One region of the Rugosimonospora acidiphila genome, then DNA from elsewhere that is predicted to be linked to it. Evidence: riboswitches for the same ligand, from Rfam matches in the RefSeq annotation. Region 1 holds a riboswitch; the other holds the start of a gene.
The links. Region 1 has a riboswitch for S-adenosylmethionine ahead of thrC (threonine synthase). Riboswitches for the same ligand answer to the same signal wherever they lie in the genome.

Region 1 (15,672 bases):
ATCCGGGCGTACCAGGGACTCGGTTTCGTCGACACCGGGCTGCGTTCGCGCCACCCGGTGATCCCGGTGTTCACCGAGTTGAAGATGCGCCGCCCGGCCTGAACCGCTGAACCGCCGGGGCCGCCACCGTGCCGTCCCGGCGGTTCAGCGGGTGCTCAGATGTGCCGGCGAGACTGGACGATCCGGAACCGGCTGGCCACGTAGGCGCCATCGGTCAGTGCCGCGTTGGCCGCCGCGTTGGCGCCGCTGGCGTGGAAGTCGGAGAACGCCGCGGACTGGTTGACGAACACGCCGCCGTTCAGATTGGCCGACAGGTGCACGCCGACCTCGATGGCCGCCTCCTCGACCTCGGCCAGCACCTCGGGCGAGGTGGAGTAGACCGCGGCGGTCAGCGCACCCTTGGCGCCGACGGTACGGCGGAACAGCTCGATGCTGTGCGCCGTCGAGTCTGTGGCCACCACGAACGAGATCGGCCCGAACCACTCGCCGTCGAAGACCTCCGCGCGAGACGCGTCCTGCGTCAGGATGAGCGGAGTTCGCACCACCGCGTCCGGGTACGCGGGGTGGCTCACGGTACGGGAGTCCAGCAGTACGGTCCCCTGCTCGCGGGCCGCCTCGATGCGCGATGCCACGGCGTCGTTGACTATCGCGCCGGTCAACTCGACCGCACGGGCGTCGTCCCCGGTCAGCTTGCCCACCGCGTCGGCGATCCCGGTGGCCACCTCGTCGAACGACAGGTGCCCCGCCCCGGTCTCGATCCCGCCCCTGGGCACCAGGATGTTCTGGGGCGTGGTGCACATCTGTCCACTGTAGAGAGTCAAGGAGAATGCGATATTCGCACACATCCCGGCGAAGTCGTCGGTCGAGTCGACGACGATCGTGTTCACGCCGGCCTTCTCGGTGAACACCACCGCCTGGCGCGCGTTGACCTCCAGCCACTCCCCGTACCCGGTGGAGCCGGTGAAGTCGATGATCTTTACCTCGGGTCGCAGCGCCAGCTCGGAGGCCAGCCGCTCGTCCGGCCCCTCGGGAGCGAGCTGGATGATGTCCGGCTCGAAGCCGGCCTCCGCTAACACCTCCCGCGCGTACCGGACGGTGATGGCCAGCGGCAGCACGGCGCGCGGGTGCGGCTTGACGATGACCGGGTTGCCGGTGGCCAGCGACGCGAACAGCCCAGGGTACGAGTTCCAGGTGGGGAACGTGTTGCACCCGATCACCAGGGCGACTCCGCGCGGTACCACGTGGAAGGTCTTGCTCATGCGCAGCGGATCGCCGCGGCCGGCCGGCTTCTCCCAGTCCGCGACGGCCGGATGGCGGGTCTGCTCCGCGTAGGCGTACGCCAGCGCCTCCAACGCCCGGTCCAGCGCGTGCGCGCCACCGGCCTGGAACGCCATGACGAACGCCTGCCCGGTGGTGAACTGCACCGCGTTGGCCAGCTCGAAGATGTGCGCGTGCAGCCGGGCGAGGATCTCCAGGCAGACGCCCACCCGCACCTGCGGGCCGGCGGCCCGCCAGGCGGGCAGCGCGGCCGTGGCGGCGGCGACCAGAGCGTCGGGCGCAGCGTGCGGATACCGCACATCGAGTGCGATCCCGAACGGTGAGGACTCGGTGGCCACGACGGAATCGGCCGGCTGGTCGAGCGGGAAATCCGCGCCCAGGTAGGACCGGAAGTCGGCGGCCCCGGTGGCCGCCGCCTGTTCGCCGTACACCCTCGGGCTCGGCGACTCGGGGAAGGCGGACCAGTAACCGCGCTCGGCGATCGCGGTCAGCGCGCGCTGGAGCGTTTCGGAGTGCTTCGCGTACAGCTCGTGGCTGGCGACGGTGGCAGTCATGGGCCAATGATGCCGGAGGCCACCGCCGGTCCGACAGGGCCGATTCTGCTCCGGTGCCGACCTCGGGCCGCCCCCCGGGCCGGGGCGGGCATGGTCAGGTGGGGCGGCGCTCATGGCACCGCCCCACCCCCGCTCCTGATCACCGGGGAGGGAACAACGCAGCCAACGGAGTCCTCCCGGCGATCAGGCGTCTATCCGGCCTGCGCCCCGGCGGGTAGCAGGTCCGATCCCGGGCTCGGCCCCCACGAGGGCAGCTCCCGCATCCCGCGCAGCGGGGAGGCGAGCACCGGCAGGAAGCAGAACATGCCGCCGATGGCGCCTATCCACATCGCCGGCCGCACCCCCAGGACCGCGCCCAACGTCCCGCCGAGCAGCGCACCCAACGGCATGGTGCCCCAGACCAGGAAGCGCATGGTGGCGTTCATCCGGCCGAGCAGCCGCTCCGGGCACAGGCCCTGGCGGAAGCTGACCTGGGTGACGTTGTAGACCACGGCACCGAACGACCAGACGCCGCCACCGACCGCGGCCAGCCACAACAGCACGCCGCGCTGGGCCAGCGGCATCAGCAGGGCGAACGGCGAGGTGGCACCGATCGAGATCCAGATCGTGGGGCCCTGGCCGAGCCGGCGGGCGACCCTGGTGGCGGTGAACGCCGCGACCAGGCCGCCGACCGCCGACACCGAGGAGACCAGGCCGATCTGCCAGGGCGGCAGGCGCAGGATCCCGGCCAGCAGGACCACCTGCAGGGCGGTCGCGATCGAACCGAACAGGTTGGAGGAGCCGGTACACGCGGCGATGGAGCGCAGCATGCGGTTGCCCAGCACGAACCGCAGGCCCTCCATGATCTCCCGGCCGAGGTGCGCGTCCGGGGCGCGCTCGGGCCGCGGCTCGCGCCGCCGAATCCGGGTCACGAACAGCGCTGAGCCGAGGTAGCTGGCCGCGTTGACGGCGATCGCGAACGGCGCGGTGAGCCAACTGATGATCAGGCCGGCCGCGGTGGGGCCGCCGATCTGGTTGACCGCCCGGACCGACTCCAGCTTGGCGTTGCCCTCGACCAGGTTGTCCCGGCCGACCAGGTGCGGCAGGAAGCTCTGGTACGCCACGTCGAAGAACACCGTGCACACGCCGGCGAGCAGCGCGACCACGAACATCTGGTACACGGTCAGCCAGTGCAGCCACCAGGCCACCGGGATGCTGCCGAGCAGGACGGCCCGGCCCAGGTCGCCCGCGATCAGCACGTGCCGGCGCCGCATCCGATCCACCCAGGCCCCGGCCGGCAGCCCGACCAGCAGGAAGGCGGCCGTCTCGCAGGCACTGAGCGCGCCGACCTCAAAGGTGCTGGCGTGCAACGCGAGGACGGCGACCAGCGGCAGCGCCAGCAGGCTGACCTGTGCGCCGAGCTGGCTGATGGTGTCCGCGACGAAGAGCTGGCGGAAGTCGTGCGCGACCAGCAGCCCGAGGCGCCCACCGACCACCGGCGGGTCCGCGGGCGCGGAGAAGTGCTGGTCGCCGCTGGCCATGAGGGCAGCGTGCGCTAGTGATTGGGAAAAGTCAACCAGTTATCTCGGTGATCCGCGACTTCTGCCATAGGCTGAACGGGCCATGTCATTCGACAAGACCCGCCGGCCGGCGACGGAGCAGGAGGCGCGCGCGCTCGCCTCCGCCTTACGGCTGCGCATCCTGCGTCTGTGCCTGGACCGGGCGCTGACGAACAAGGAGATCGCGGCCCGGCTGGGCCTGAACCCCGCGACCACACTGCACCACGTCCGCACCCTGGTGGCCACCGGTTTTCTCGCCGCTCAGCAGGAGCGCCGGGGCACCCGGGGCGCGCGCGAGGTGCCGTACCTGGCGACCGGCAAGTCCTGGACGCTGGATGTGTACGGCGCCGGCGTCGAGGGCAGCGGTCAGGCCATGATCGAGGCATTCCTGGACGAGGTCAGGCTGGCCGACCCGGCCGAGCCCCGGGTGAGCCGGCTGGGGCTGCGGTTGGACAAATCACAGCTGCAGGAGCTGCGCGACCGGGTGGCCGAGCTGCTCGACGACTTCGCGTCCCGCCCGCGCGCCTCGGAGGGCGAGCCTTACTCGATCTTCGTGGCGGTCTACCCGGACCGCTCACGTGAATGAGGTCACCGTGAATGAGTGCGGACAGGGGTAGCGCTCCGTCGCCCGGCGGTCGCTCCTGGCGGCCGACCGGCGACCGGTGGCCGCCCGCCCCGCGGGTTCGGCGCCGAGATTCGTGAGGCCCGGCGTCGGCGGCCGATGGCCGTCCCCGGCGCCGGGCCGCCCGTCCTCAACCGGTTCCGGCCGGATGACCAGCCGAAACGGCCCGGAAATTGGTCGAGAGGACGCTCGCACAGCGCTTCTGCGCCGGGTCGCTGACCTCCCGGGTTTCCCCGGGGCCAAGCGGCGATGCGTCCTCCCGCACGCAGCATCCTGCGCGCCTCAGACAACGCCGTCAAGCCCCGACGACCCCTGAAAATGGACGCAAAGCACATCCCTGATTACCCTGAGCTACCTGTTCGCCAGCCTCAGAGTTGACACGCGAGATGAACCGGCGTGAGTACTTCAGGAATCACTACGCTGGGTGATTCTCGCCGCTAAAAAATCAACCGAGAAGACCAGCCTCACGGGCGGCCTTCAGTGACGGCTTGACCCGGTAGGTGGGGCCGACCAGTTCGGCGACGGCATCCAAAGTCTTGAGCCCCTCGCCGGTGTTGAGCACCACGGTCTCGGCCGTCGGGTCCAGCTTGCCGGCCGCCACCAGCTTGCCCAGCACGGCGGTGGTCACCCCGCCCGCGGTCTCGGCGAACACGCCGGTGGTGCGGGCCAATTGCCGGATGGCGGCACGGATCTCGTCGTCGTCGGCGTAGTCCATCCAGCCGCCGGTGCGCCGCACCGCCTCGAGCGCGTACAGGCCGGCCGCCGGGTCGCCGATGTTGAGCGACTTGGCGATCCCGGTCGGGCGCACCGGAGTGATCACGTCGGTGTCCTGGTGCAGCGCGACGGCGATCGGGTTGCAGCCGGCCGACTGGGCACCGAAGATCTTCCACGGGGTGTTCGGGACCAGCCCGATCGCGACCAGCTCGCTGAACGCCTTGTCGACCTTGGTCAGCAGCTCGCCCGAGGCCATCGGGATGACCACCTGCGCCGGCAGCCGCCAGCCCAGCTGCTCGGCGATCTCGTAGCCGAGAGTCTTGGAGCCCTCCGCGTAGAACGGCCGGACGTTGACGTTGACGAAGGCGGTGTCCTCGAACTCGTCGGTCTCGGTCAGCTCCGAGCAGAGCCGGTTCACGTCGTCGTACGAGCCCTCGATGGCCACCACGTCGCCGCCGTACACGGCGGTGCTCAGCACCTTGCCCTGTTCGAGGTCGGACGGGATGAAGACCACGGACGGGATGCCGGCCTGGGCGGCGTGCGCGGCGACCGAGTTCGCCAGGTTTCCGGTCGACGCGCAGGCGAACCGGGTGAAGCCGAAACCCTTCGCGGCGGTCAGCGCGACCGATACGACCCGGTCCTTGAACGAGTGGGTCGGATTCGCCGAATCGTCCTTGACCCACAGCGGTCCGGTGATGCCCAGTTCGGCGGCGAGCGCGTCGCCGCGCACCAGCGGCGTGCAGCCCGGGTTGAGGCTCACCCGGGTGGCCGGGTCCTGCCCGACCGGCAGCAGCGGAGCGTAGCGCCAGAGGTTCTGCGGGCCCGCCTCGATCTGCTCGCGGGTGACCCGGGCCAGCGCCTCGGCGTCGTAACTGACCTCAAGGGGGCCGAAACACTCGTAACAGGCGTGCTGGGCGGCGAGCGGGTAGGTCGCGCCACAGCCACGGCAGACCAGGTTCCTGGCGGCGGTGGGAACGGTGTCGGTTCCGACGTTTGCGTCGATCGTCGACGTCATGGGAGGCCTTCCTCTCATCTTCCCAGGGTGAGTCTCACAACCCTGGACGGAATTGGCACCTGCACGCCGGTGGCCTCAACATCGAGGTGAAACGCGGTGGTTGCCGGGGCTTCAACGGGCCGTTCCCTCTGCCCCTCTGGATGAGGTATTCAGTTGTAAGTTCCGCTGACAGCTTAGCTCACTACGTCCTTACGCAAGAAGTGCCACCAGGCCAGGCCGAAGAAGCCCGCCGCGTAGACCAGGGCCGCGATGGCGCCCTTGACCATGTCCTCCGTCTGGATCGGGTTGGAGATCAGGCCGAGCCAGGCGTCGCCGTAGTGAGTGGGCAAGATCACTCGTATCGAGCCCAGCGCGGTGATCTGGTCGAGGATGCCGGAGAGGATCTGCAGCAGCACGGCGCCGCCGACCGCGCCGAGCGGCGCGTCGGTCGACACCGACAGCAGGAACGCCAGGCCGGCCACGATCAGCAGGGTGACCGCCAGGTACGCGACGATGCCCAGCAGGCGCAGCACGGCCGAGCCGGGTGCCACGTCCCCGGCGACGGTGGTGCGCAACGGATGCCAGCCGTAGCGCAGGGTTCCGGCCAGCAGCGCCACCCCGGTCAGCAGGAGCAGCGACACCAGGCTGTAGAACAGCGCGACGAGCAGCTTGCTGCCCAGCAGGCGACCCCGGGGTACCGGGACGGCCAGCAGGTACCGCAGCGAGCCCCAGTTCGCCTCGCTGGCCACGGTGTCACCGCAGAACAGCGCCACCACCACGACGAGCAGGAAGGACGCGGACACCAGCAGGGTGAACAGGGCGAAGTTGAGCCCGCTGGACCGGCCGATGTCGGCCAGCGCGGCGAACTGGCCGCGATCCCCACCGCCGCCGTCACCGGTCCCGCCGAACTCGAACGCCAGCAGGATGACCAGCGGGAGCAGCACCATGAAGCCCAGGCTCAGCTGGGTGCGCCGGCGGCTGGCCTGGCGCCGCAGCTCGGTGCGGAAGCTGAGCGTGGCGGTCGGACGGTACCCGCCGGCCGCGCCGTCCACGGTGGGCGCCGGGGCAAGGGTCGACTCCATGGACATCAGCGCTCTCCGCTCGCCTTGGTGTCCCCGCCGACCAGCGACAGGAACGCGTCCTCCAACCGGCGACGCGGTACCACCCGGTCCACGCCCACGCCGGCCCGTACCAGTTCGGCCACCACCTCGGCCCGGTTCGCCCCGTTCAGGTCCGCCACCAGGGTGCGTTCGCCCTCGCCGGAGACGCTGCGCGCGCCGTTGCGGTTGAGCACCTCGGTGGCCGCGGTCGGGTCGGACACGTCGAACTGCACCGAGGGCGAGTCCCCGACGATGTCGTCGGTCGGCCCGTCGGCCACCACCATGCCCTTGTGCACCACGACCACGTGGGTACAGGTCTGCTCCACCTCGGCCAGCAGGTGGCTGGAGACCAGTACGGCGCGCCCGTCGGTGGCGTACCGGCGCAGCACCCGGCGCATCTCCGCGATCTGCGGCGGGTCCAGCCCATCCGTCGGTTCGTCGAGCACCAGCAGTTCGGGCAGGCCGAGCATGGCCTGCGCGATGGCCAGCCGCTGCCGCATGCCGTGGCTGTACGTCTTGATCCGGCGGTGCACCGCGTCGCCCAGCCCGGCTATCTCCAGCGCCTCGTCCATCCGGGCGTCGGCCAGCGGCCGCCCCGTCGAGCGCCAGTAGAGTCGCAGGTTGTCCAGGCCGGACAGGTGCGGCAGGAAGCCCGGCCCCTCGACCAGCGCACCGAGCCGGGACAGCACCGGCGCGCCGGGCACCAGCCGGTGGCCGAAGACGTAGATGTCGCCCGCGGTCGGCTTGGTCAGGCCCATGAGCACCCGGAGCGACGTGGTCTTCCCGGCACCGTTCGGGCCGAGCAGGCCCACCACCTGTCCACGCCGGACGGTGAAGTCCACTTTGGACACCGCGACGAAGCCGTCCCCGTACTCCTTGCGCAGACCGCTGACCACGAGCGGCACGTCGGCCAGGTCGGCCCGTACCGAGTGGTCTGCGGTGCGGTGTCGGCGCCGGGCGACCACCACCGCCACCACGACTGCGATCGCGATCAGCGCCGCCAGGCCGCCCAGGACCCACCGCCAGATCAGGTCGGGGCTGGCCACCGGTACACCGTGGACGGTCGGCAGCCGCACGCCGCCGGCCGCCGAGATCTGGTACACCGTCGGCGCCGCCGGGCTCAGGTACCCCTGATCCGAGGTGGCCACGGTGACCCGGAGCAGGTGCCCGGCCTGGAACTGGTGCACTATCGCGGGCAGCGTCACGGTCACCGGCGTCGCGTCGTCCAGGCTGCCCGGCAGGCCGGTCAGGTGCACCGGAGCGACCAGCCCGTCCGGCAGGGTGGCGCCGCTGTGCGGATCGACGTCGTACAGCTTGACGAACAGCACCGCCTCACCGGTGGGACTGGCCGCCCGTACCTGTACCGTCGGCGCGCCCACGACATCCACTGTGGACGGTAGCGGTTTGGAGTAGAAGTCGGCGTGCTGCCCTGGAACGTCCTGAGCCGCCGAACCGGTGATGCTGGACAGCCCACCGCCGCCCACCCCGGGCAGCGTCGAGACCGCGCCCGGCGTCCCGTTCGGCGGATTGACGGCCGGCTGCGGCGGGCCCGCGACCGCGACGGTCCGCGCCGAGCGTCCGGACAGCCCCGGGTAGGCGCCGGCCGTGTAGCCCAACGCGACCACGCCGTTGGTGTTGGCGTCGATGCCGGCCAGCCGGGAGTAGGTGAAGGTGTCCGACGGCGTGGGCCCGGCGCCCTTCAGGTAGTGGTTGAGCCACTGCGTCGTCAGCTCGTTCGAGCGGTCCTGATCGGACTGCGGTCCGGAGCCGCCATCGTGCCCACCGGTGAACCAGTCGACCCGCACCGGGGTGCCGTTCGCGGCGATGCCGCGCGCGTTGGCGTCCGCCTCGGACAGCGGGAACAGGGAGTCCGCCTGCCCCTGGATCAGCAGCGTGGGCGCGTGAATCTGGTTCAGGATGCTGGCCGGGCTGGACCGCTGCAGCAGCGCCAGCTCGTCGGGGGTGGCCCGACCGGTGGTGGCGATCGACAGGTACACCTGGCAGAGGTCGGCCGCGAACCGCCCGCAGGACAGATCGGTGCCCTCCGCCCCAACCGGTGGGGCGCCTCCGCCCGGTGCCGCACCGCCGGCCCGCGACGCGGGCACGGCGGCCCCGGCGGGTACCGCGCCGCCGGTGAAGAAGATGCCCGCCCAGCCCTTCTTGAACACCCCCGAGGACGCGCCGGCGCCGGTCGCCTCCGGTAGGAAGGCGTTGGCCAGGCTGTTCCAGGTGATCTGCGGAACGATGGCGTCCACCCGCCGGTCGTACCCCGCGAGCATCAGCGCCAGCCCGCCGCCGTAGGAGCCGCCGACCGCCGCCACCCGCGGGTCGCGGGGGCCGTCCTTGCGCACCTCGGGCCGGGTGGCCAGCCAGTCGATCAGGCGCTCCGCATCCTTGACCTCCCAGTCCGGGCTGTCCAGGTGGATCTCACCGCCGCTCTTGCCGAACCCCTCGGCGGTCCAGGCGAGCACGGCGTATCCCTGGTCGGCCAGGTCCTCCGCCTGCGACGCGACGTCGTCCTTGGTGCCGCCGAACCCGTGCGCCAGCAGCACCGCCGGGACCGGGTGGCTGGCCGACGCCGAGCGGGGCTGGTAGTAGCTGGTGTCCAGGCTGATCGGGGTGTTGCCGTCGGGGCCGGTGAGCACGTTGATCATCTGAGAGGTGACCCGGTATCCGGCCGACGAGGGCCAGGCCGCCCACGTCACCGCCCCGACGAGCACGGCGAGCGCCGCCGCCCCGGCGACGATCCGGCCCCGGGTCAGGCGCGGGTGGGGCAGGGCATGGCGCAGGCGCGCGGACAGCGCTGTAGGCATGGTCGAAACGGTACGTCGTCGGGGGCCCCCACTGTCCCGAACCCTCTCAGCCCGCGCTCAGCAAACTACCGGTAGGCGAAACTCGGGCCGGCGCGCGGATAGGCTCGCAAGCGTGACCGACAATCGCAGCCCCGGCGGCGTGGGCCGGACACGGGCGCACGATGCCGCCTCCCTGACGCTGACCGCGAGCCTCCGGCCGGCCGCGCTGGACGCCCGGCGCGGCATCGTTCGCCTGCACCCCGAGGTGATCGCCGCGCTCGGGCTCCGGGCCGGCGACCCGGTCCGGCTGGCCGGGCGGCGCGAGACGGCCGGGATCGTCGCGTTCGCCGAGGCCGGAGCCAGCCGTGCCGTGCTCTACGCCGACGACCTGCTGCTGGGCAACCTGGGCGTGCGGGACGGCGGCCAGGTCAACGTCGCCCCCGCGGACGTACGGGCCGCGCACCAGGTCACCCTCACCGGGCCACCCGAGATCGTCGCGGTGGTCACCCCGGAGATGCTCCGCCTCGCCCTGCTGGGCAAGGTGATCACGGTGGGCGACAACGTCTCGCTGCTGCCCCAGGACGTACTCCCGGCCAGCGGCGCCCGGCCGCTAGTCCAGGGCGTGCGGCGCAGCCTGGCCAACACCGTCGGGTACGGGTGGACCACGGCGCTGCTGACCGTGACGGGTCACGAGCCCGGCGACGCCGGAGTCGTCACCATGGACACCATGGTCGGTTGGCGGAACGGCCAGGCGACCCACTCCACCGAGACCCAGGTGACCCCGACCGTGGAGCCCACGCCGGCGGCGCCCACCATCGAGGACCTGCCCGGCCTGCGCAGCCAGGCCCAGGAGCTGACCGAGCTGCTGGACCTGGGCTTCCATCACCGCGAGGTGCTCACCCGGCTCGGTACCACCGTCTCGCTGGGCGTGCTGATCACCGGCCCGGCCGGCTCCGGCAAGTCCGCGCTGGTGCGCGCGGTCGCCGCCGATGTGGGCGCGATGGTCACCGTACTCTGGGCACCCGAGATCGCCGCGCTGGCCAACGACGACGCGGCCCGCCGGCTGCGCCGGGCGTTCGAGTCGACGACCACGCCGGGCGTGGTGATCGTCGCCGACACCGAGGCACTCGCCCCGCGGGACGAGCCCGGGCCGCTGCCCACCGTGTTCCGCCAACTGCTCGGCGAGGCGCTGCGGGACGGCATCGCCGTGGTGTGCACCACCAGCCGTCCGGAGGCGGTGGACCCGACGCTGCGCTCGCCCGGACTGCTCGATCACGAGCTGGCGGTACCCCTGCCGGACGCCGCCATGCGCCGCGAACAGCTCACCGTGCTGACCCGGCCGATGCCGCTGGCCGAGGACGTGAAGCTGGACGACGTCGCCGCGCGTACCCCCGGGTTTGTCGCGGCCGACCTCGCCGCGCTGGTACGGGAGGCCGGGGTACGGGCCGCCCTGCGCCAGAAGGTCGCCGAGGCGCCGGTGGTGGCGGCCACCGACTTCTCCGGCGCGCTGGAGGTGGTCCGGCCGACCTCGATGGCGGAGTCCACCCTGGAGCTGGCCAAGGTGACCCTGGACGACGTCGGCGACATGGCCTCCGTCAAGGAGGTGCTCACCGAGTCGGTGCTCTGGCCGCTGACGTACCCGGACACGTTCGCCCGGCTGGGCGTGCAGCCCCCGCGCGGCGTGCTGCTCTACGGTCCGCCCGGATGCGGAAAGACCTTCCTGGTCAAGGCGGTCGCCGGCACCGGCCGGGCCAACGTGCTCTCGGTCAAGGGCGCCGAGTTGCTGTCCAAGTGGGTCGGCGAGAGCGAGCGCGCGGTCCGGGAGCTGTTCCGCCGGGCCCGGGAGGCGGCGCCGAGCCTGGTGTTCCTGGACGAGGTCGACGCGCTCGCACCGGTGCGTGGGCAGGCCAGCGACGGCGGTACCACCGACCGGGTGGTCGCCGCGCTGCTCACCGAGCTGGACGGGGTGGAGTCGCTGCGCAACGTCGTCGTGATCGGCGCCACCAACCGGCCGGACCTGGTCGACCCGGCCCTGCTGCGCCCGGGACGGCTGGAGCGGCTGGTGTACGTACCGCCGCCGGACGGCGACGCCCGCGCGGAGATACTGCGCTCCGCGGCGCGCAGCGTGCCGCTCGCCGCGGACGTCGACCTGGCGGCGCTGGGCTCCACATTGGACGGTTTCTCGGCGGCGGACTGCGCCGCGCTGATCCGCGAGTCGGCGCTCGCCGCCATGCGCGAGTCGCTGGACGCCGCGACGGTCACCGCGCAGCACGTCGAGACGGCCCGCGGCCGGGTCAGGGCGTCGCTGGAGCCGTCCCAGGTGGCGTGGCTGGAGTCCTACGCGCAGCGGCACGCACCCGGCCCCGCGGCCACCTGACAGTGCGCCCCGACCGTGCCGCCCGAGCGCGCTGGCTCAGCTCGTCCGGCCGCCACTGCGCGCGCGGGTCCTGGTGGCCCGCAGCCGGCGCAGCCGCTTCACCAGCACCGGGTCGTGCGCGAGCGCGGCCGGGCGGTCGAGCAGCGCGTTGAGCAGTTGGTAGTAGCGCGTCGAGGACACGCCGAACTGGTCACGGATCGCCTGTTCCTTCGAGCCGGCGTGCCTCCACCACCGGCGCTCGAAGGCGAGCATCGCCAGCTCCCGCTCGGTCAGCGAGTCGACGGCGTCCGGGGCCGAACGCTGCTCCGGCACGCGGAACGTGGCAAGCTGGTCCGGGTCTCCGGGCTCGTCAGACTCGTCATCACCGAGGTCGTCAGCGTCCGCGACGTCGTCATCCGTGCGGTCGTCATCCGTGACGTCATCGTCGGTGATGTCGCCGTCAGTGATGTCGCCGTCGGTGATGTCGCCGTCGAACTCTTCGACGTCGCCGGGCTCACCGGCCGACTCGTGGTCGTCGACGCCCACCCTGTCCATACCGAACGAGGGTAGTACGCCCGCCGGTCACCGACACCTGTCAAACATCCGCGCGCCGACGAGCCGACCAGCGGCTCAAACACGGACCGGTCAGACGCGGACTGTCAGACGCGGACCGGTCCGACGCACACCGGTCCGACGCACACCGGTCAGACGCGGACCACGCGGATGCTGGCCGCCTCGAAGGAGGCCACCGTGTCGTCGCTCGCCCCCGCGTCCGTGACCAGCACGTCCACTCGCTCGATCGGGCAGATCCGGGCGAAGGCCCGCTCGCCCAGCTTCGAGCTGTCGGCGATGATGACGACCTGCCGGGCCCGCGCCACCATCAGGTTGTTCATCGCGGCCTCGCCCTCGTTGTGCGCGGCCGGGCCGAGCGTGACATCGATGGCGTCCGCGCCGAGCAGCGCCATGTCCAGGGTCACGTCGCGCAGGATGCCGCCGGCCAACGGACCGATCAGCTCGAACGACTGCGGGCGCACCACGCCACCGGTCACCACGATCTTCATCCGGGACCGGACCAGCAGCTCGTTGGCGATGTTCAACGCGTTGGTGACCACGGTCAACTGGGCGCCGTCGGGGGTACCGGCCAGCTCCGGGCGGACCGCCAGCGCGCGAGCCACCTCGGTGGTGGTGGTTCCGCCGTTGAGCCCCACCACCATGCCGGGCGCGACCAGGGCGGCGGCCGCCGCGCCGATGCGCTGCTTCTCGGCCGAGTGCTTGGCGGTCTTGTACCGCAGCGGGAGATCGTAGGAGACGCCGTTGGCGACCGCCCCGCCCCGGGTACGGGTGATCATCTGCTGCTGGCCGAGCTGGTCGAAGTCGCGCCGGATGGTGGCCTGCGACACCCCGAGCCGCTCGGCGGCGTCCTCCACGGTCACCCGGCCACTGTTTGTGAGCAGTTCGAGCAGCGCGTTCCAGCGCGCATATCGATCCACCGTGAGCACCCTCCGCACACTCGCTGACGAATGTGTGCACAATCATGCTTGAAAGAGGGGGTGAACGTCGAGTCACGTGAGCGAAGTTTGTGCTGCCTCTGGCGCCGTCCGGGGAACCACCTGCACAATGGTGCGCGAAACACGCTTGTAATGAGCAGGACCACGAGCCGGGGGTTCCAGTGACGCACGTCGACGAGGAGATCGCCAGCCAGCCCGAGTGCTGGACGAGAGCCGTCGCGCTCGCCGCGCCGTCCGCTCCGGTGCTCCCCCGACCCGGGGAACGGATAGCGGTCGTTGGGTGTGGTACGTCCTGGTTTATGGCGATGTGCTACGCGGCCCTCCGCGAGGCGGCCGGTCAGGGCGAGACCGATGCCTTCGCCGCCTCGGAACTCCCCACCGGCCGGAAGTACGACCGGATCCTGGCGATCACCCGCTCCGGCACCACCACCGAGATCCTCCGGCTGCTGCACGGCACGAGCATCCCGACCACCGCCCTGGTCGGCGACCCCACCTCGCCGGCGGTGCACGCCGCGGACGCCTCGATCGAGCTCCCGTTCGCGGACGAGCGGTCGGTGGTGCAGACCCGGTTCGCGACCAGCGCGCTGACCCTGCTGCGGGCCCACCTGGGCGAGGACGTGGGGCCGGCCATCGCCGACGCCCACGACGCGCTGGCCGCCCCGCTGCCACTGGACCCGGCGAACATCGAGCAGGTGACCTTCTTGGGCAGCGGCTGGACGGTGGGGCTCGGGTACGAGGCCGCCCTCAAGTGCCGGGAGGCGGCACGCCTGTGGACCGAGACGTACCCGGCCATGGAGTACCGGCACGGCCCGATAGCGATAGCCGCGCCCGGCCGGGCGGTGTGGGCATTCGGCGACCTGCCTGAGGGGCTGGCCGAGCAGATCGGCGCGACCGGCGCCACCCTGGTGCCGTCGAATCGCGACCCGGTCGCCCAACTCGTCCTGGCCCAGCGCTTCGCCGTCGCGGTGGCCGCGAGCCGGGGCCTGGACCCGGACCGGCCGGTCCACCTGACCCGATCGGTGGTGCTGCCGTGAGTCAACCCGAACAATCCTCCGGAGCCGGAGGCCCGCACGACGTCGTGGTCGCCATCGATGTCGGCGGCACCGCGATGAAGACCGCGCTGGTCGACCGGGACGGCGTGGCCGTGCACTCCCAGCGGTACGCCACCAACGCCCAGCGCGGGGGCGACGCCGTGGTCGCCACCATCCTGGAGGTCGCCGAGTCGCTCGCCGAGAAGGGCCGGGCCGACGGGTACCGGGTGCGGGCGGTCGGGGTGGCGGTGCCCGGGATCGTCGATGAAACGGCCGGGGTGGCGGTCTGGGCCGCGAACGTGGACTTCCGCGACGTCCCGCTGCGCCGACTGGTCTCCGAGCGGCTGGGCCTGCCCGCCGTGCTGGGCCATGATGTGCGCGCGGGCGGCGTGGCCGAGGCCCGGCTGGGCGCCGGACGCGGGTACGGGCACGTGCTGGTGGTACCCATCGGCACCGGCATCGCCGCCGCACACGTCGTGCACGGCAAGGCGTTCGCCGGGGCGCACGGGGCGGCCGGTGAAATCGGACACATCATCGTCCGGCCGGGCGGGCACGGGTGCGGCTGCGGCGCGCATGGCTGCCTGGAGGCGGAGGCCTCGGCGGCGGCGATCGGGCGCGCGTACTCGGCCCGGATCGGCCGGCCGGCGACCGCGCTGGACCTGGTGGGCCGCCTGGCCGAGGGGGACCCGATCGCGACCGAGGTGTGGACGGAGGCCATCGATGTGCTCGCCGACGGCCTGCGCACCGGGCTGACCCTGTTCGACCCGGAGGTGATCGTCATCGGCGGCGGCCTGGCCGAGGCGGGCGACGCGTTGATCCGGCCGCTGCGCGAGGCGCTGGCCGGCAAGCTCACCTTCCAGTACATGCCCGCGATGGTGCGCGCCGAACTCGGCGACGAGGCCGGTTGCCTGGGCGCCGGGCTGTTGGCGCTGGCTGCGTTGGAGGATCAATCGTGAAGGTTTCGGGTCGAGTGGTCACGCCGGAGGGCGTGCTCGACGGCGGCGAGGTGTCGATCGACGGCGACCTGATCGTCGCGGTGGGGCCCGGCCAGGATGCCGACAACGGGCACTGGATCGTGCCGGGCTTCGTCGACATCCACGTGCACGGCGGCGGCGGACACAGCTTCACCACCGGCGACGCCGACGAGGCCCGGAAGGCGGCCGACTTCCACCTCCACCACGGCAC
Region 2 (15,672 bases), on a different contig from region 1:
CGGAGGGGGACTACCGGACCGGCGGGCGGCGGGCGCGGCGGCTCGGGCATACTTCCGCTGCGACGAGGCACGCCGCCGGCACCACGACGACGGCAGGAGCGAACGTGACCGGCTGGCTCAGTACGGTGATCGCCGGCGTCGCGCTGGTCGTCTCCCTCGCCACCGCGCTGGATACCTACCTGCGCCAGCGGCGCGCGTCGCCACCGTGACCGCATACTTCCACTGGAACCGGGAACTGTCCAGGGTCGACCTCGGCGGCCAGGCCATCGGGGTGGGCCATGTGACCGACGCCGATCGGCCGGTGCCCGAGTCACCCCTCGGTCGGGTACACCGCCTCGAACATCGTCAGCGGGTTGACGCCCAGTCCGGCGGTCACCTCCGCGAACAGCCGCGCGGCGTGCAGCGGCTCCTGCTCGGCCACCTCGGCGAGCAGCGGCGCCAGGGCGCGCGCCGCGTCCAGCCGCAGCGCCGCCGACTCGGATGCCGGATCCCTGCCCAACCGGGCCAGTTCGGCCAGCCGCTCGCGCAGCCGGGCCAGGTGCGGGGCGAGGCGGTGTCGCAGGACCACGTCGACCAGGGGCACCCGTACCCGGCCAAACAGCGCCAGGGCGTCGGCCGGGCCGGCGGCCACCAGGGCGGCCGGGTCCGATCCGGGCGGGAACACCATCGCCTCGACCGGCCCCGGCCAGTCGCGCAGCAGGCGGTAGGCGCGGTCGGTGGCGATCGCGCCCGCCGGGTCGGGATCGAACGCGCAGATCAGCGGGGTGCCCGGCTCCACCGCCGAGGCCAGCAGCGCGACCTGTGCGGCGGTCAGCGCGGTGCCGCACGGCGCCACGGCACAGTAGTGCCACGCGGCGAGGTCGCGCGCCGACGAAGATCGGGCCAGCGAGGATCGGGCGCGGGCCACCGCCACCACGTCGGCCGGCCCCTCCACCAGCATCACCGCCGCCGGTCGGGTCCCGCCGTCGAACTGCTCGGCCAGGCCGTACAGCAGCTCGCTCTTGCGGTAGATGGCGGTGGTCACGGTGTTGCGGTACTTGGGGATGCCGGGCCGGCCGGACAGGTCGCGGCCGATGAAGGCCACCACGTTGCCGTCCCCGTCGCGGATCGGGAACACCACCCGGTCGCGGAACGCGTCGATGAGCCGGCCGTCGCGGGCGGTGGTGATCAGCCCGGCCGCGGCCAGCTCGGCGTTCGTGAAGCCCGTGGCGCGCAGCCGCTCGCGCAGGTCGGTCCAGCCCGGCGGGGCGTACCCGATGGTCCACGGCAGCGCCTGCGCGCAGGCCGCGGGAATGCCCCGGCTCTCCAGGTACGCCGTCGCCCTCGGCTGCCCGATCAGCCGGTGGCGGTAGAAGTCGTGGGCGGCCCGGTGCGCGGCCAGCAGCCGCTGCCGGCCGACCCGCTCCTCGCCGCCGGCACCCGCCGGCCACGCCCGCACACCGTCCATGGTGCCACCGCCGGGCGGTGGCCGCGGGCGTGCCCGATCGGATCGGGCACGCCCGCGACGCGCGGGTTCAGGGGCGCACGAGCGACTTGATGGCCCGCCGGGAGTCCATCGCCTCGTACGCCTCGACCACCTCGTCCAGCGGCAGCTCGAGGTCGAAGACGCGGCCCGGGTCGATGGTGCCGTCGAGCACCTCGCCGAGCAACTCCGGCAGGTAGGTGCGGACCGGGGCCACGCCGCCCGCGATGTTGACGTTGCTGCCGAACAGCTGGCCGATCGGCAGCTCCGCGCCGCCGACCGGCGCGCCGACGTAGCCGACGAACCCGCCGGGGCGGGTGGCGTCGATGGCCTGCTGCATCGCCTCCTTGGTGCCGACGCACTCGAGCACGGCGTCCGCGCCGGTGCCGCCGAGCAGCTCGGTGAGCCGGGCCACGCCCTCGGCGCCGCGCTCGGCGATGATGTCGGTCGCGCCGAATTCCAGGGCCAGCTTCTGGCGGGCAACGTGCCGGGAGAACACGACGACGCGCTGCGCGCCGAGCCGCTTCGACGCGAGGACCGCACACAGCCCGACCGCCCCGTCGCCGACCACCGCGACCGTGCTGCCCGGGCCGACGTGCGCGGCCACGGCCGCGTGGTGGCCGGTGCCCATCACGTCCGAGAGGGTCAGCAGGCTCGGCACCATCGCCGGGTCGGGCATCTCCGGGGTGGCCACCAGCGTGCCGTCCGCGACGGCCACCCGTACGAACTCGCCCTGTCCGCCGTCGACGAGCAGGCCGTCGCGGTCCGGTGCGCCCCAGGCTCCGCCGTTGCGGCAGGAGGTGGTGATGCCGTTGCGGCAGTCGACACAGGTGCCGTCGCTGAGCACGAACGGGGCGATGACGAAGTCGCCGGGGCGCACGGTGGTCACCTCGGCGCCGGTCTCCTCCACCACGCCCACGAACTCGTGCCCCATCCGCCGCGGCGCGGACAGCCGCCGCACGCCGCGGTACGGCCACAGGTCCGAACCGCAGACACACGCGGCCACGACCCGGACCACCGCGTCGGTCGGCCGCTGGATCCGGGGGTCGTCGACGTTCTCGAGCCGCACGTCGCGGGGGTTGTGGATGACGGTCGCGCGCATGAGCTCTCCCCTTGTGGAAGTCGGTTGTTCGGTTTCAGCCTACGTGCGACCCGACTCGCGTTCGCCAACCGGGCGCGGCGGGGCGAGCGCGCTCACCCCGGTCGCGGCAGAAGGCTGCTCGCCCGGTCGCCTACCCGGTCGTCGGGGCGAGCAGCCCCTCGAAGGCGATCTCGAAGAACGGGTCGAAGGCCTCGGCCGACCGCTGGGCGCGGGCGCTGATCAGCTCGGTGCGTGAGCCGCGCCCATTCCCACCGGCGCGGCGGTGAACACCGACGGTTACCCCTCCACCCGTTACGGCCTTGTCATCAACGCGTCACGGTGCCGGCCGTTCCAACCGGTACGCGGCGTCCCAGAACGCCCACTCGTACCGTGCCGAGGCCACGAAATGTGCGCGGGCACGCTGTTCGGCCTCCGCCGACAGCTGGGCACCGACCCGGTCGACCAGCGCGACGACCTCCCGGATCGCCTCGGCGAAGGGGCCCGCGGCGTAGGAGTCGACCCACTCCCGGTACAGCGGCTGGGTTATCACGCGGTCGGCCAGGTCGGTGCCGAGGCGCCCGTAGATGACATAGCAGGGCAGGACGGCGGCCAGCCCGTCGAGGAACGTTCCGCCGCGCGCCACCGCCAGCAGATGGTCGAGGTACGCCCGGGTGGTCGGCAGGGGTCCGGCGACGGCGACCGGGTCCACCGCGACGGTCGGTAGCGTCGTGGCGCGCAGGGCCAGCTCCACCTCGATGGTATTCGCGGCGTGCCGGGCGAGCATGGCGACGTCGGCGGAGGTCGGCGCCTTCGCCCCGACGAGCATCAGCGCCCGGGCATACTCGCGCAGGTAGTGGGCGTCCTGCGCGAGATAGTGGCCGAACCGCTCCGGCCCCAGCGTGCCGTCGACCAGCCCGGTGATGAACGGGTGAGCGGTGATTTGCGCGTAGATCGCCGAACAGTCGCTCCACAGCCGCGTGCTCAACGGTGTCTGGTTCGGCCCGGTCACCCGACAGAACCTACGCGACCGCCCGAACGGGTCACCACCGGATGTGGTCGTCCCCATAGGGGCGCCCGCGAGCAGGGTAAACTGTGTGGCGTGAACAGCAGGGCGTCGGTCGGTGGAGTGCTCCACCGCGACGAATTGGCCACCCTCAGCCCGTTGTGAACGGTGGCCTTCGGACTGAGCCTCCCATCCGGACGCGAAGGCCCGCGGCTGTCGGCTCGATCCGGGTAGCTCGGGTCGTGACGGAAGTCCTGTCGCCCGTCCCGCTCGTGGCCGCCATGGAGCTGTTGTTGGGGTGGCTCGGCGGGAGCACCCATGCGGCCGGACTGCTCTTCGGCGGGGTCACCATCCTGATCACCATCGCTCCGCCGTATGCCTTCGTACTTCACGGCGTTCGCCGCGGCCGATTCACCGACCGCCACCTCGGTGACCGGCGCCAGCGCCTGATCCCCCTTCTGATGGCCATGGCCGCGACGGGAATCGGCATTTTCATTCTCGTGCGGCTCGGCGCGCCGAGGCTGGTCCTTGCCGGCGCCGGGACCGTTGGGCTGGGGCTGCTGGTGGGTGCCGCCATCAATCACTTCTGGAAGATGTCGGGTCACACGGCCGCCGCGGCCGCGGTACTCGTCATCTGCGCCGAAGTCGGCCACGGCTGGTCGCTGCTCGCGGTCCCCGTGATCGCCCTGATCGGATGGTCACGGGTGCGGCTCGGAGATCACACCGTCGCCCAGGTGGTGGTCGGCGCCGCCGTGGGCGCCCTGATCGCGGCCGTGGCCATGCCGATACTGGCGGGTTGACGATTCCGGCCGGCCGGTGGATCGGCCGGCCGAGCGGGTGCGTCAGCCGGCCAGGTCGCTCAGCCCGGCGAGCAGCCGGTCGATGTGCTCGGGCGTGGTGCCCAGCCCGATGCTGGCCCGCACCGCGCTGCCGCCCAGCGGCCTGCCCAGCCGGGCCGACGCCTCGGCCAGCAGCCGCCGCCCCAGCGGGTGCGCGCAGAACAGCCCGTCGCGCACCCCTATCCCGTACCGGTCGGCCAGGTGCTCGGACACCTCCGACGCCGGTACGCCCGCCACGGCGAAGCTGACGATCCCGACCCGCTCGTGGTCGGCGGAGAAGGTACGCAGCTCGGCGACGTGCGGCAGGGCCTCGATGCCGGAACGCAGCCGGTGCAGCAGCGCCTGCTCCCGCGCGTCGATGGCGCCCCGGTCGGCGGCCGCTATCCGCTCGCAGGCGGTGCCCAGCGCGACGGCGCCGAGCAGGTTGGGCGAGCCGGCCTCGTGCCGCGCCGGGCCGGCGTGCCAGCGCACGTCGTGGGTCGCGTCGCCGACGTACTCGGTCGCTCCCCCACCGGCCAGGTACGGCTCGGCCGCGTCCAGCCAGTCGGCCCGGCCGGCGAGCACGCCCACGCCGAACGGCGCGTACAGCTTGTGCCCGGACAACGCCACATAGTCCACTGTGGACTCGCTGAGCGACACCGGCCGGTGCACGGCCAGTTGAGCGGCGTCCACGACGATCCGCGCCCCGTACCGGTGCGCCACCTCGGCCAGCCGCTCGATCGGCCACACCTCGCCCGTCACGTTCGAGGCGCCGGTCACCGCGACCAGGACCGGGGTGTCTCGCTCGAGCACGGCCAGCGCGGAGGCGAGCGCCCGGATGGCGTCGTCGGGCGATTCGGGCACCGGCAACCGGACGGACCGGGGCCAGGGCAACAGGTTGGCGTGGTGCTCGCCGGCCCAGCCGACCACCATGGTCTGCTCGGGCAGCGCGCGGGCCAGCAGGTTCAGGGCGTCGGTGGTGTTGCGGGTGAAGATGACGTGGTCGTCGGGCCGGGCACCGAGGAAGTCCGCGATGGTCTCGCGGGCCCGCTCGTAGGCGAAGGTGCAGCGGCGGGACGCGGCCCCGGCGCCCCGGTGCACGCTGGCGTGCCAGGGCAGCAGTTCGTTGACCGCGTCGGCGACCGCGACCAGGCAGGGGGCGGTGGCGGCGTAGTCGAGGTTGGTGTAGTCGACGGTGCGGCCGTCGGGCAGCGTCACCGGCAGCCGGTCGCCCAGCACGGCGAGACCGGGCAGGGCGGCGGCCTCCTGCGGCGATTCGGGCTCACCCAGCGATCGGGCCTGACGCGGCGATCCGGCCTCGGGCGGCGATCCGGGCTCGGGCGTTGCCGGGGCCGGGATGGCGGCGCCGGGCGACACGGTGGTGGGCGGCAGAACCACCGGCGACACCACCCGCGACCCGGCGGTGGGTGGCGCGAGGGCGGGCGACGCGACGGAATCGGACAGGGTCACCGACATGAGAGTCCTCCTGCGTGCAGGACCCCGGGGAGGGTCCGCGCTTGCCGTGCGGCGGTCGCCGCCGGCCTGGTCCTCACCCGGGGCACCCCACCGCGAACAACGAGGGTTGCCGGCCAGCAAGCCGGGGCTTGAACGCTGGCACTCATGACCTGTCAGCAAGGCTAGCGCCGCCGGTCGAGGGCCGGCGGTCGGGGGGTGCGAGCGGCGGCCGCGCTGACTCGTTGATCACACCGAGCCGGCGGCAAACGTTACCGTTACGCCCGTGAATATCCGATAAGTCAGGCGAAACCTCCGGCGGAACGGCCGCGGCCAGGCCGGCCCGAGCCGGACGCCGCGGGGAGAAAGCCGACCGTCGCTGTAGGGTATTGGGCGATCACCTACGCGGTCGTTACATCACGGACGGTGGTCGGCAAGCCGGGCACACCGCCCGGACAGGACTTCCGGGCCTCAGGCCCGGCACAGACGAAGTGAGAGTTCGAGCATGCCCGCACTCGCCGCGGCCCGCACGATCGAGGCTGCTCGTGCCGGTTGGGACGCCTGGCGGGCCTCCCGGCTGGCCGCGGTCGTCCAGCCCACCGGCAATCTCGCGCTGATCGAGACCCGGTGGTTCGAGGCCGACACGAGCCAGTCGCCCCAGGAGGCGCTGGTGGGTGCCGCCCCGAGCGTGACCGCCACCACGCTGTCCCGCCTGAACATCGACACCGGCGAGCCGGAGCGCGGCATCCGCCTGTGGGACGCGAACTCTCCGGCCATCCAGCACTTCGTCACCATTGACGCCTTCGGCTTCAACCCGGACTGGGTGATCGAGGCCGGCTACGCCACACTGCCCGGGGCGCATTCGGTGCCCTTCGAGCACCTCAAGGACAACGGCGGCACTCGCGACCTCGCGGTACCCGGCGAGATCAGCTTCTCGCTCGACGGCACCGACTACGTCCTGCACGCGTTCGACGACGAGGGCACCCTGCTGCTCGTCTTCGGCGACCCGACCAACGGCCGCGAGACCTACGGCGCCGGCCGGTTCCTGGTGGTACCGCACGAACCCGGTAACGACCGGGTGGTTCTCGACTTCAACCGGGCCTTCGTCCCGCCCTGTGGGTTCTCCCCCCATTACAACTGTCCATTGCCGCCGCGGCAGAACCGCTTCGGCATGCCGGTCGAGGCCGGCGAGAAGCAGGCAGTCTTCCGCGACGGCTACCACCCGTACTGACCCCACTGACGCAAGTCAGAAGCCCACCCCTCATCCGGCCGCTCGGGTCGGCAACAGGAGAACCCCGTGAACAAGAAGGCGGTGGCGCTGTTCGGCGCCGCCATGGCAACCGTGCTCGCGCTCGCCGCGTGCGGCACCAACGCGAACGGCGGCTCGTCGACCGGCGGGACCGACACGAACGCGACCATCAACGTCGGCTCGCTCTACGAGCCGCAGAACCTGGACGACACCGCCGGCGGCGGTCAGGGAGTCACCGAGGCCCTCAACGGCAACGTGTACGAGAGCCTGTTCAAGCTCAACGACGACGGTTCGGTGTCCAACCTGCTCGCGACGGGCTACCAGGTCAGCTCCGACGGGCTGACCTACACCATCCACCTGCGCACGGGCGTCAAGTTCCACTCGGGCAAGGCGCTCACCTCGGCCGACGTGAAGTACAGCATCCAGAAGGTGCTCGCGCCGAACTCGCAGTCCGCGCGCAAGAGCAGCTTCACCGCGGTGAAGGACATCACCACCCCGGACGACAGCACGGTGGTGGTCACCCTGACCAGCCGGTCCATCTCGTTCGTCTACAACCTCAGCTACGTCTGGATCTTCAACGACCAGGCGAAGAACCTCACCACCAGCGAGGACGGCACCGGCCCGTACCAGGTGGGCACGTGGAAGCGCGGCTCGACGCTGACCCTCAAGCGCTTCGCCGGGTACTGGGGCACGCCGGCCACCAACGCGGAGGTGGTGTTCCACTACTTCACCGACGCGACGGCGCTGAACAACGCGCTGCTGACCAACGCCGTGGACGTGGTCACCAGCGAGCAGAGCCCGGACGCGCTGAGCCAGTTCACCAGCAACAAGAACTACAAGGTGAACAACGGGCACTCGACCACCAAGCTGCTGCTGGCGTTCAACGACCGGGTCGCCCCGTTCAACAACACGCTGGTGCGTAAGGCGATCACCTCGGCCATCGACAACAAGAAGCTGCTGCAGTCGATCTGGGGCAACTACGGCACGCTGATCGGCTCGATGGTGCCGCCGACCGACCCGTGGTACGAGGACCTCACCAACGTGAACCCGTACAACGTGAGCCTGGCCAAGCAGGAGCTGACCCAGGCGGGGTACCCCAACGGCTTCACCTTCACCCTGGACACGCCGAACTACGACCCGCACCCGACGGCCGCCACGTTCATCAAGGCGGAGCTGGCGAAGGTCGGCATCACCGTGAACATCAACATCATCACGGCGGACCAGTGGTACACGAAGGTGTACCAGAACCACGACTTCGTGGCGACGATGCAGGAGCACGTCAACGACCGCGACGTGGTCTGGTACGGCGACCCGACGTTCTACTGGGGGTACAACAACCCGCAGGTGACCGAGTGGGTCAAGCAGGCTGAGCAGTCCACCACGACGGCACAGCAGACGGCCCTGCTCAAGAAGGTCAACGAGCAGATCGCCAAGGACGCGGCCAGCGACTGGCTGTACCTGTACCCGCAGATCGTGGTCGCCAACACGGACCTGTCCGGGTACCCGATCAACGGTTTGAACTCGCAGTTCTACGTGTACGACATCAAGAAGAGCTGAGCCCACCCGGGCGCCTCCCGCCGCCGCCACCAGCGGCGGGAAGCGCCCGGGCCGGAAGGATGTCTGTTGCTCCACTACCTGCTGCGGCGCGTGGCGTTCCTGATCGTCACGCTCTTTCTCGCCACCGTCGTGCTGTTCCTGCTGCTGCGCCTGCTGCCCGGCGACCCGGCGAACTCGCTGCTGTCGGTCGGCGCCACCCCGCAGCAGATCGCCGCCGCGCGCCACGAGATCGGCACCGACCGGCCGCTGCCGCAGCAGTTCGTGACCTGGCTCGGGCAGGTGGCCACGCTGAACCTGGGCCACTCATTCGTCAGCACCCTGCCGGTCGGCTCGCAGATCACGTCCCGGTTGGTGGTGACCGTTCCGCTGACGCTGCTGGCCTTCGCGCTGGCGATCGTCATCTCGGTACCGGTCGGCTTCCTCGCGGCGTACAAGTCGCGCCGCTGGTACGGTGCGGTGCTCGGCGGCGTGTCCCAGCTGGGGCTCGCGGTACCGGTCTTCTGGCTCGGCATGCTGCTGGTCGTCATCTTCGCGCTGAAGCTCCGGGTGTCGCCATCCGGCGGCTTCCCGGCCGACGACTGGGCCAATCCCGGCGCCGCGCTCAATGACCTGGTCCTGCCGGTGCTCACCATCGCGCTGGTGATGTCCGCCTCGCTGATCCGCTACGTGCGCTCCGCGACCCTGGACGTGCTGGACAGCGACTACCTGCGTACCGCCCGGGCACTGGGCTCCTCGTTCGTCTCGGCGATGTGGCGCCACGGAGTGCGCAACGCGTCGGTGCCGGTCGTCTCGATCCTGGGCATCGAACTGGCCACCACGTTCCTGGGTGCGGTGGTGGTGGAGAGCGTGTTCTCCCTGCCCGGCCTGGGCAGCCTGCTGGTGCAGGGGATCTCGGAACACGACTATCCGGTCATCCAGGGCGTGCTGCTGGTCAGCACGTTCGCGGTACTGGTGATCGGGTTCCTCGCCGACCTCACCCAGCGCCTCATCGATCCCCGCCTCCGGGCGCCGCACCCGGGAGCGGCCCGGTGACCAGCGCGGCCATTGAAACTCCGCAGCGCGTGACCGCGCGCCGGCGGCGACCGGTCACCCTCGTGGTCGGCTGCGTGCTGGCCGGGCTGATCGTCGTCGTCGCGCTGCTTTCGCTGTTCTGGCTGCCGTACTCGACCTCGGACCTGTCCGGCGGGCGGCTGGCCGGGCCGAGCGCCGCGCATCTGCTGGGCACCGACAAGCTCGGCCGCGACCTGCTCACCCAGCTGATGGTCGGCGCGCGCATCGCGCTGGAGGTCGGGTGCGGCGCGGTCGTGCTGGGCGGCATCCTCGGCGTCGCCGCCGGGCTGGCGGCCGGCTTCGCGACCCGCTGGCTGGACGACACGATCGCGGCGACCCTGGACATCCTCATCGCGTTCCCGGTGCTGTTGCTGGCCATGCTGCTGGTGGCCGCCCGCGGCGCGTCCCTGGCCACGGCGATCGTCGCCATCGGGCTGGGCTCCGCGGCGATCGTGGCGCGGCTGACCCGGGTACTGGTCAAGCGGATCCTGGGCCAGGACTACGTCACCGCCGCGCGGACCTCGGGCACCTCGTGGCCGCGCATCGTGGCCGAGCACGTGCTGCCCAATATCTGGCCGACCCTGGTGGTCAACCTCGCCCTGCAACTGGGCGTGGCGGTACTCGCCGAGGCCAGCCTGTCCTACCTCGGGCTCGGCACGCCGCCGCCCAACGAGTCGTGGGGGCGCATGCTCCAGGAGGCTCAGGCCACCGTGCTGACCGCGCCGCTGGGCGCGATCGCGCCCGGGGTGCTGCTGATCATGCTGGTGGTCGGGGTCAACCTGATCGCCGACGGCCTGCGGGACGTCGCCGACCCGACCCGGAGGCGGTCGCGATGACAGGGCGGACCGCGATGACAGCGCGGGTCTCGACGACAGCGCGGGTCTCGACGACAGGGCGGGTCGCGATGGGGCGACGGGTCACGATGAGGAGGCGATCGCGGTGAGCCTGCTGGAGGTCGCCGGGCTGTCCATCCACGCGCCGGACGGCCGACCCCTCGTGCGCGACCTGTCCTTCTCCGTCGAGGCCGGCGACCGGCTGGGGCTGATCGGCGAGTCCGGCTCCGGCAAGTCACTGACCTCGCTGGCCATCATGGGGCTGCTGCCGCCGGGGATGACCGCCTCCGGTCGCGTGGTGCTCGACGCGCCCGGACTGCCCCGCACCGACGTCATCGGGGCGCCCTCGCGACGGCTCAACCAGCTGCGCGGCCCGGCCGCCAGCGTGGTGTTCCAGGAACCACTGACCGCGCTGGACCCGTTGATGCGGGTGGGGCGGCAGGTCGCCGAGCCGCTGCGACGCTGGCGCGGGCTGCGCGGGGCGGCGCTGCGCGAGGCCGTACTGGCGGCGCTGTCCGAGGTACGGCTGGACGAGCCGGAGCGCATCTCCCGGGCGTACCCGCACGAGATCTCTGGTGGGCAGCGGCAACGGGTGGCCATCGCCATGGCGCTGGCCTGCCAACCGGCGCTGCTCATCGCGGACGAGCCGACCACCGCGCTGGACGTGTCGGTCCAGGCGGAGGTGCTGTCCCTGCTGGCCGGCCTGATCTTGGCGCGCGGGATGTCGCTGCTGTTCATCACGCACGACCTCGCGGTGGTGGCCTCCGTGACGGATCGGGTGCTGGTGCTGCGCGACGGCGCCGAGGTGGAGTCGGGCACGGTACGCGACATCGTGACCGCGCCCCGCGACCCGTACACCCGGGACCTGGTGGACAGCGCCCGGGCCTTCGACGAGGCGCTGCCCGGAAGGAGGTCGTGATGGCCGCCACGAACCCCGCCGCCACGAACCCAGCGGCCACCACGAACGCCGCCACCACGAACGCCGCCACCGGCCCGATCCTGGCCGCGCGCGCCGTGAACTTCGCGTACCCACACGCGGCGCCGGTGCTCAAGGACGTGACGTTCTCGGTCACGCCCGGGCGCAGCATGGCGCTGGTCGGCGAGTCGGGTGCCGGCAAGACCACCCTGCTGCGCCTGCTGCTCGGGCTGACCCGGCCAAGCGCCGGCGCCATCCTGTTCGACGGCGCGGACCTCGACCTTCGCGACCGCGACCGGCGCCGGGAGTTCCGGCGGGGCGTGCAGACGGTGTTCCAGGACCCGTACTCGTCGCTGGACCCGCGCCAGAGAGTCAGCCGGATCGTCGGGGAGCCGCTGCGCTCCCTGGGCCTGCCGGGCGCCGGTGACACGGGCCGGACCGCGACGGGCGGGGCATCGAGGGACGGGGCATCGAGGGACGGGGCCGCGACGGGCGGGGCTGGGTCGCGCGCCGACCGGAAGGCGGAGGTCCGGCGCCGGGTCGCCGAGGCGCTGCACTCCGTCGGGCTGCCCGCCGACGCGGCCGACCGGTACCCGCACGAATTCTCCGGTGGGCAGCGCCAGCGCATAGCGATCGCCCGGGCCATCGTCTGCGAGCCGCGGGTGCTGCTGGCCGACGAGCCGGTCAGCGCGCTGGACGTCACCACCCGGGTGCGCATCGTCGACCTGCTCGCCGAGCTGAAGCGAGAGCGCGGGCTGACCGTGGTGATGGTGTCGCACGATCTCGGGGTGGTCGCCACGCTGTGCGAGGACATCGCCGTGCTGGAGCGCGGCCGGGTCGTGGAGCAGGGGCGCACCGACGAGGTACTCGGCTCCCCCACCCACCCGTACACCCGGCGCCTGGTGGACAGCGCTCCCCGGCTGCCGTCCCTGGACTGACCCGAGCGAGGCGCGGCCCGGCACAGCGGCAACGGTCAGGGGTGACGGTCAGCCGGCGATGGTGGACCCGGAGCCGGGTCCAGGGTCAAGCGTTCGCGGCTGACCCGATCGGCGCGCCGAACCAGGCCAGCCCCTGCCCGTGCGGCCGGGTCCAGGCCAGCGGGGCGCCGTCCAGCGCCAGCACGTTGTGCAGCGTGTCGTCCGGCGGCACCGGCAGCGTTCCGTACCCGACGACCCCCGGCGCCTCGATCGCTATCCAGTGCCCGGGCAGCCCGCGCACCACCTCGACGAACGCCTCCCGGCGGGGTGCCGGCACCTGGTACAGCGCCGAGGAGTGGAACACCACCAGGGTCGCGCCGGCGGGTGCCCGCGCGGCCAACTCCGGCAGGTCGTCCACCAGGTCGCCGCGTACCAGCAGCGGAGGCTCGGCCGCGGCCACGGCCGCCGCGGCGCGCAGCCGGGCCCGGCGGTGCTCGTGCTCCGGCCAGATCAGGGCGTCCAGCCAGGCGAGGTCGTCCGGGTCGGTCACCCGCAATGGATTGAGGTCCAGGCCGGCCCGCCACACCACCTCGGGTACCCGGTCCGGCGGCGCGATCCCGCTGGCCGCGCATTCGAGCACCGGCCCACCGGCGCCGACCGTGTGGTCGCCGTACCGGTAGGAGTACCGGTCGGGGTACAGGCACAGCCCGGCGGAGGCGCCAACCTCCAGCAGCGCGAGCGGCTGGGGCAGCGCGGCGAGCACCGGCAGCAGCAGGGCGCACCGGCCGGCCTCGTTGGTCTGGGTGGCCCGGGTGCGCATCCGCGCCTCGATCTCGGGCCAGTTCGCCACCGCGTACTCGCGGAACGCGTCCGGGTCGCCGATCGGGCCGCCGAGCAGCCGGACGACGCCGAAGAGCAGGTTCGGCTGGCGCTTGCCGGGCGGCAGCGTGTCGAGCAGTGCGAGCAGGTCGGCGTCCCGGGAGACGGCCAGCGACAGCAGCTCGTACGCGGGCGACACGCCGCGCGCCTCACACGTGGCGAACTCAACGTAAGTCTCGGCGATCGTCATATCGATATGGTCGCGCCGCGCCACCGGCCCGCGAAACGTGGGCCTGGTCTCACCGCCGTGGGCGTCGTAGTGATTCACGCATTCACGATTTGAAGATAGTGCATCGATCCGGACCCCTTCCGGATGCGCACGCGAAATCGAGGTTCAATGCGACTCATTCGTGCCGTCATCGCGTGCGTGCTGGCGGTCGGCGTTGGGATGTCGATCCCGCACCGACGGGAGTCGTTTAGCAGACCGGTGCCGTGGTCGAGCCGCCCCGCCCGGTCGCTGCCGGGGCCCTACCCGCCGGTGCGGTCGAAGCCGACCTCGTCACGCCACGGGGGGTTCGCGCCGGGGCGCGAGCAGGCGACCGCCGCCACGGTGGACGCCTCGTCGAGCAGGGCCCCGATCGTGTCCGCGGAGCCGGCGATGCCCGGCAGGTCGGCCGGCCCGGCCACGCCCCGGCGGCACAGGCCGCGCAGCAGGCCGCTGATGAACGCGTCGCCGGCGCCGATCGTGTCGACGACGGCCGGGCCGGGCCGGATCGGCCGGGCGACCGGCGCCCCGGTCGGGCGGAAGGCGACGCTGCCGCGGTCCGCCAGGGTGATCACGACCAGCGCCGGGCCGGCCGCCAGCCAGCGCGCCGCGACGTCCGCCGCGGCTGCGCCCGGGTACAACCAGGCGAGGTCGTCGGCGCTCGCCTTGACCAGGTGGGCGACGCCGACCGCCGATTCCACGTCGGCCCGGGCGCGATCCGGGTCGGATTGCAGCAGGGGCCGGACGTTCGGGTCGTAGCTGACCAGCACGTCACCCCGGTCGCGCAGCCGGGCGACGAACCGGTGCACCGGTCCCGAACCGGGCGGCGTCCAGGACACCAGGGATCCAAAATGGACGATCGAATGTCCGACGGCCACCGCGTCGAGTTCCGCGTCCGTCCAGCCGAAGTTGGCGGTACCGTCGACCTGGAAATGGTACGTCGCCGCGCCGTCCCGCAGCCGCACCAGGGCGACCGTGGTGGGTTGGTCGGTGACCACCGCGGCGGACAGGTCGACGTGCGAACGCTCCGCGTGCTCGCGCAGCAGCATGCCGAACGGATCCGTGGACAGCCGGGCGAGCAGCCCGGTGCGCACGCCCAGCCGGGCCAGGCCAATCGCGACGTTGTACGGGCCGCCGCCCGCGTGCGCCTGGTACGGCGAGTCCCCGCCATCGACCAGGTCGATGAGCGCCTCGCCGAGCACGACCACCTCGGGCCGGAGTTCGTGACTCACCACAGCCGATCCACCATCACAGCCGATCCACCACCACAGCCGATCCACCACTCGCGGTTACGGGCCCGCCCGGGACCGCTCTTGGTAAGGTACCCGCTCGTGACCGCCGCCATCACCCGCCGCGACTATAGCGGCGTCGCCGACCTCGCCCCGCTACTGCGGTTCACCCAATACAACTGGACGCCGGACAGCCGCTGGCACCTCGGCGACATCGCCTGGGAGTTCAGCTTCGCACCGGGCGGCGGGCCGCACGAGCGGATGGCGTTCTGGGAGCGCAACGGCGAGATCGTCGGGTTCGGTTGGCTGACCCTGCCGGCGACCCTGGCGCTGATGGTCGACCCGCGGCTCGCCGACGGGCTGGTCGACGAGGTGGTGGACTGGGCCACCGGACTGGCCGGGCAGCCGGTCGCGGTGGGCGTGCTGGAGACCGAGGCGGCCCTGATCGCGCCGCTGGTGCGCGCGGGCCGCACGGCCAGCCTGCCCGACCATTTCTTCCTCAACCTGCAGCGCGAACTGTCCGACCTGCCGCCGGTGCCGGAGTTGCCGGCCGGGTTCACGGTGCGCCCGCTGGCCGACGATGAGCTGCCGGCGCGGGCGGCCCTGCACCGGACGGTCTGGAACCCGCGGCTGACCGACGAGGTGTACGCGGGCCTGGCCTCGCGCTGGCCGTACCGCCGGGAGTTCGACCGGGTGGCCGTGGCGCCCAACGGCGAACTGGCGGCGTACATCCTCGGCTGGTACGACGACGTCAACCGGGTCGGCGAGTTCGAACCGGTCGGCACGCTGCCCGAGTACCGGCGCCTGGGGCTGTCCCGGGCCCTGGGCATCTCGCTGCTGCACGCGTGGCGGGACGCCGGGGGCCGGCGGGCGCTGGTCTACGCCCGCGGCGACGACGGGTACCCGGTGCCCCGCCAGGTCTACGCCGCCCTGGGCTTCCGGGTGCACGGCCGGATCGTGCGGTACCGGCTGCCCTAGGACCAGGGCTTTAGTCGGGACGTCAAACTTTTTCCTCCGGTAG

Region 2: another riboswitch for S-adenosylmethionine. It lies ahead of ABEA87_RS17260 (aminotransferase class V-fold PLP-dependent enzyme); the one in region 1 lies ahead of thrC (threonine synthase).

The regions. Positions count from the first base shown of each region.
Region 1 covers NZ_BAABJQ010000031.1:64,985-80,656, forward strand. The annotation lists gene ABEA87_RS35030 (GNAT family N-acetyltransferase) at 1-102, shown strand, start outside; gene paaN (phenylacetic acid degradation protein PaaN) at 156-1,832, opposite strand; gene ABEA87_RS35040 (MFS transporter) at 2,024-3,352, opposite strand; gene ABEA87_RS35045 (winged helix-turn-helix domain-containing protein) at 3,435-3,956, shown strand; gene thrC (threonine synthase) at 4,438-5,721, opposite strand; SAM riboswitch class I at 5,733-5,868, opposite strand; gene ABEA87_RS35055 (ABC transporter permease) at 5,895-6,788, opposite strand; gene ABEA87_RS35060 (alpha/beta fold hydrolase) at 6,788-9,613, opposite strand; gene ABEA87_RS35065 (AAA family ATPase) at 9,726-11,969, shown strand; gene ABEA87_RS35070 (DUF3263 domain-containing protein) at 12,006-12,503, opposite strand; gene ABEA87_RS35075 (DeoR/GlpR family DNA-binding transcription regulator) at 12,653-13,438, opposite strand; gene ABEA87_RS35080 (SIS domain-containing protein) at 13,618-14,490, shown strand; gene ABEA87_RS35085 (ROK family protein) at 14,487-15,443, shown strand; gene nagA (N-acetylglucosamine-6-phosphate deacetylase) at 15,437-15,672, shown strand, end outside.
Region 2 covers NZ_BAABJQ010000009.1:37,094-52,765, forward strand. The annotation lists gene ABEA87_RS17240 (toprim domain-containing protein) at 311-1,447, opposite strand; gene ABEA87_RS17245 (zinc-dependent alcohol dehydrogenase family protein) at 1,515-2,564, opposite strand; gene ABEA87_RS17250 (TenA family protein) at 2,878-3,552, opposite strand; gene ABEA87_RS17255 (phosphatase PAP2 family protein) at 3,789-4,346, shown strand; gene ABEA87_RS17260 (aminotransferase class V-fold PLP-dependent enzyme) at 4,389-5,840, opposite strand; SAM riboswitch class IV at 5,873-5,990, opposite strand; gene ABEA87_RS17265 (DUF1684 domain-containing protein) at 6,322-7,047, shown strand; gene ABEA87_RS17270 (ABC transporter substrate-binding protein) at 7,114-8,622, shown strand; gene ABEA87_RS17275 (ABC transporter permease) at 8,689-9,654, shown strand; gene ABEA87_RS17280 (ABC transporter permease) at 9,651-10,508, shown strand; gene ABEA87_RS17285 (ABC transporter ATP-binding protein) at 10,612-11,424, shown strand; gene ABEA87_RS17290 (ABC transporter ATP-binding protein) at 11,424-12,359, shown strand; gene ABEA87_RS17295 (DUF2332 domain-containing protein) at 12,445-13,407, opposite strand; gene ABEA87_RS17300 (carbohydrate kinase family protein) at 13,686-14,654, opposite strand; gene ABEA87_RS17305 (GNAT family N-acetyltransferase) at 14,754-15,629, shown strand.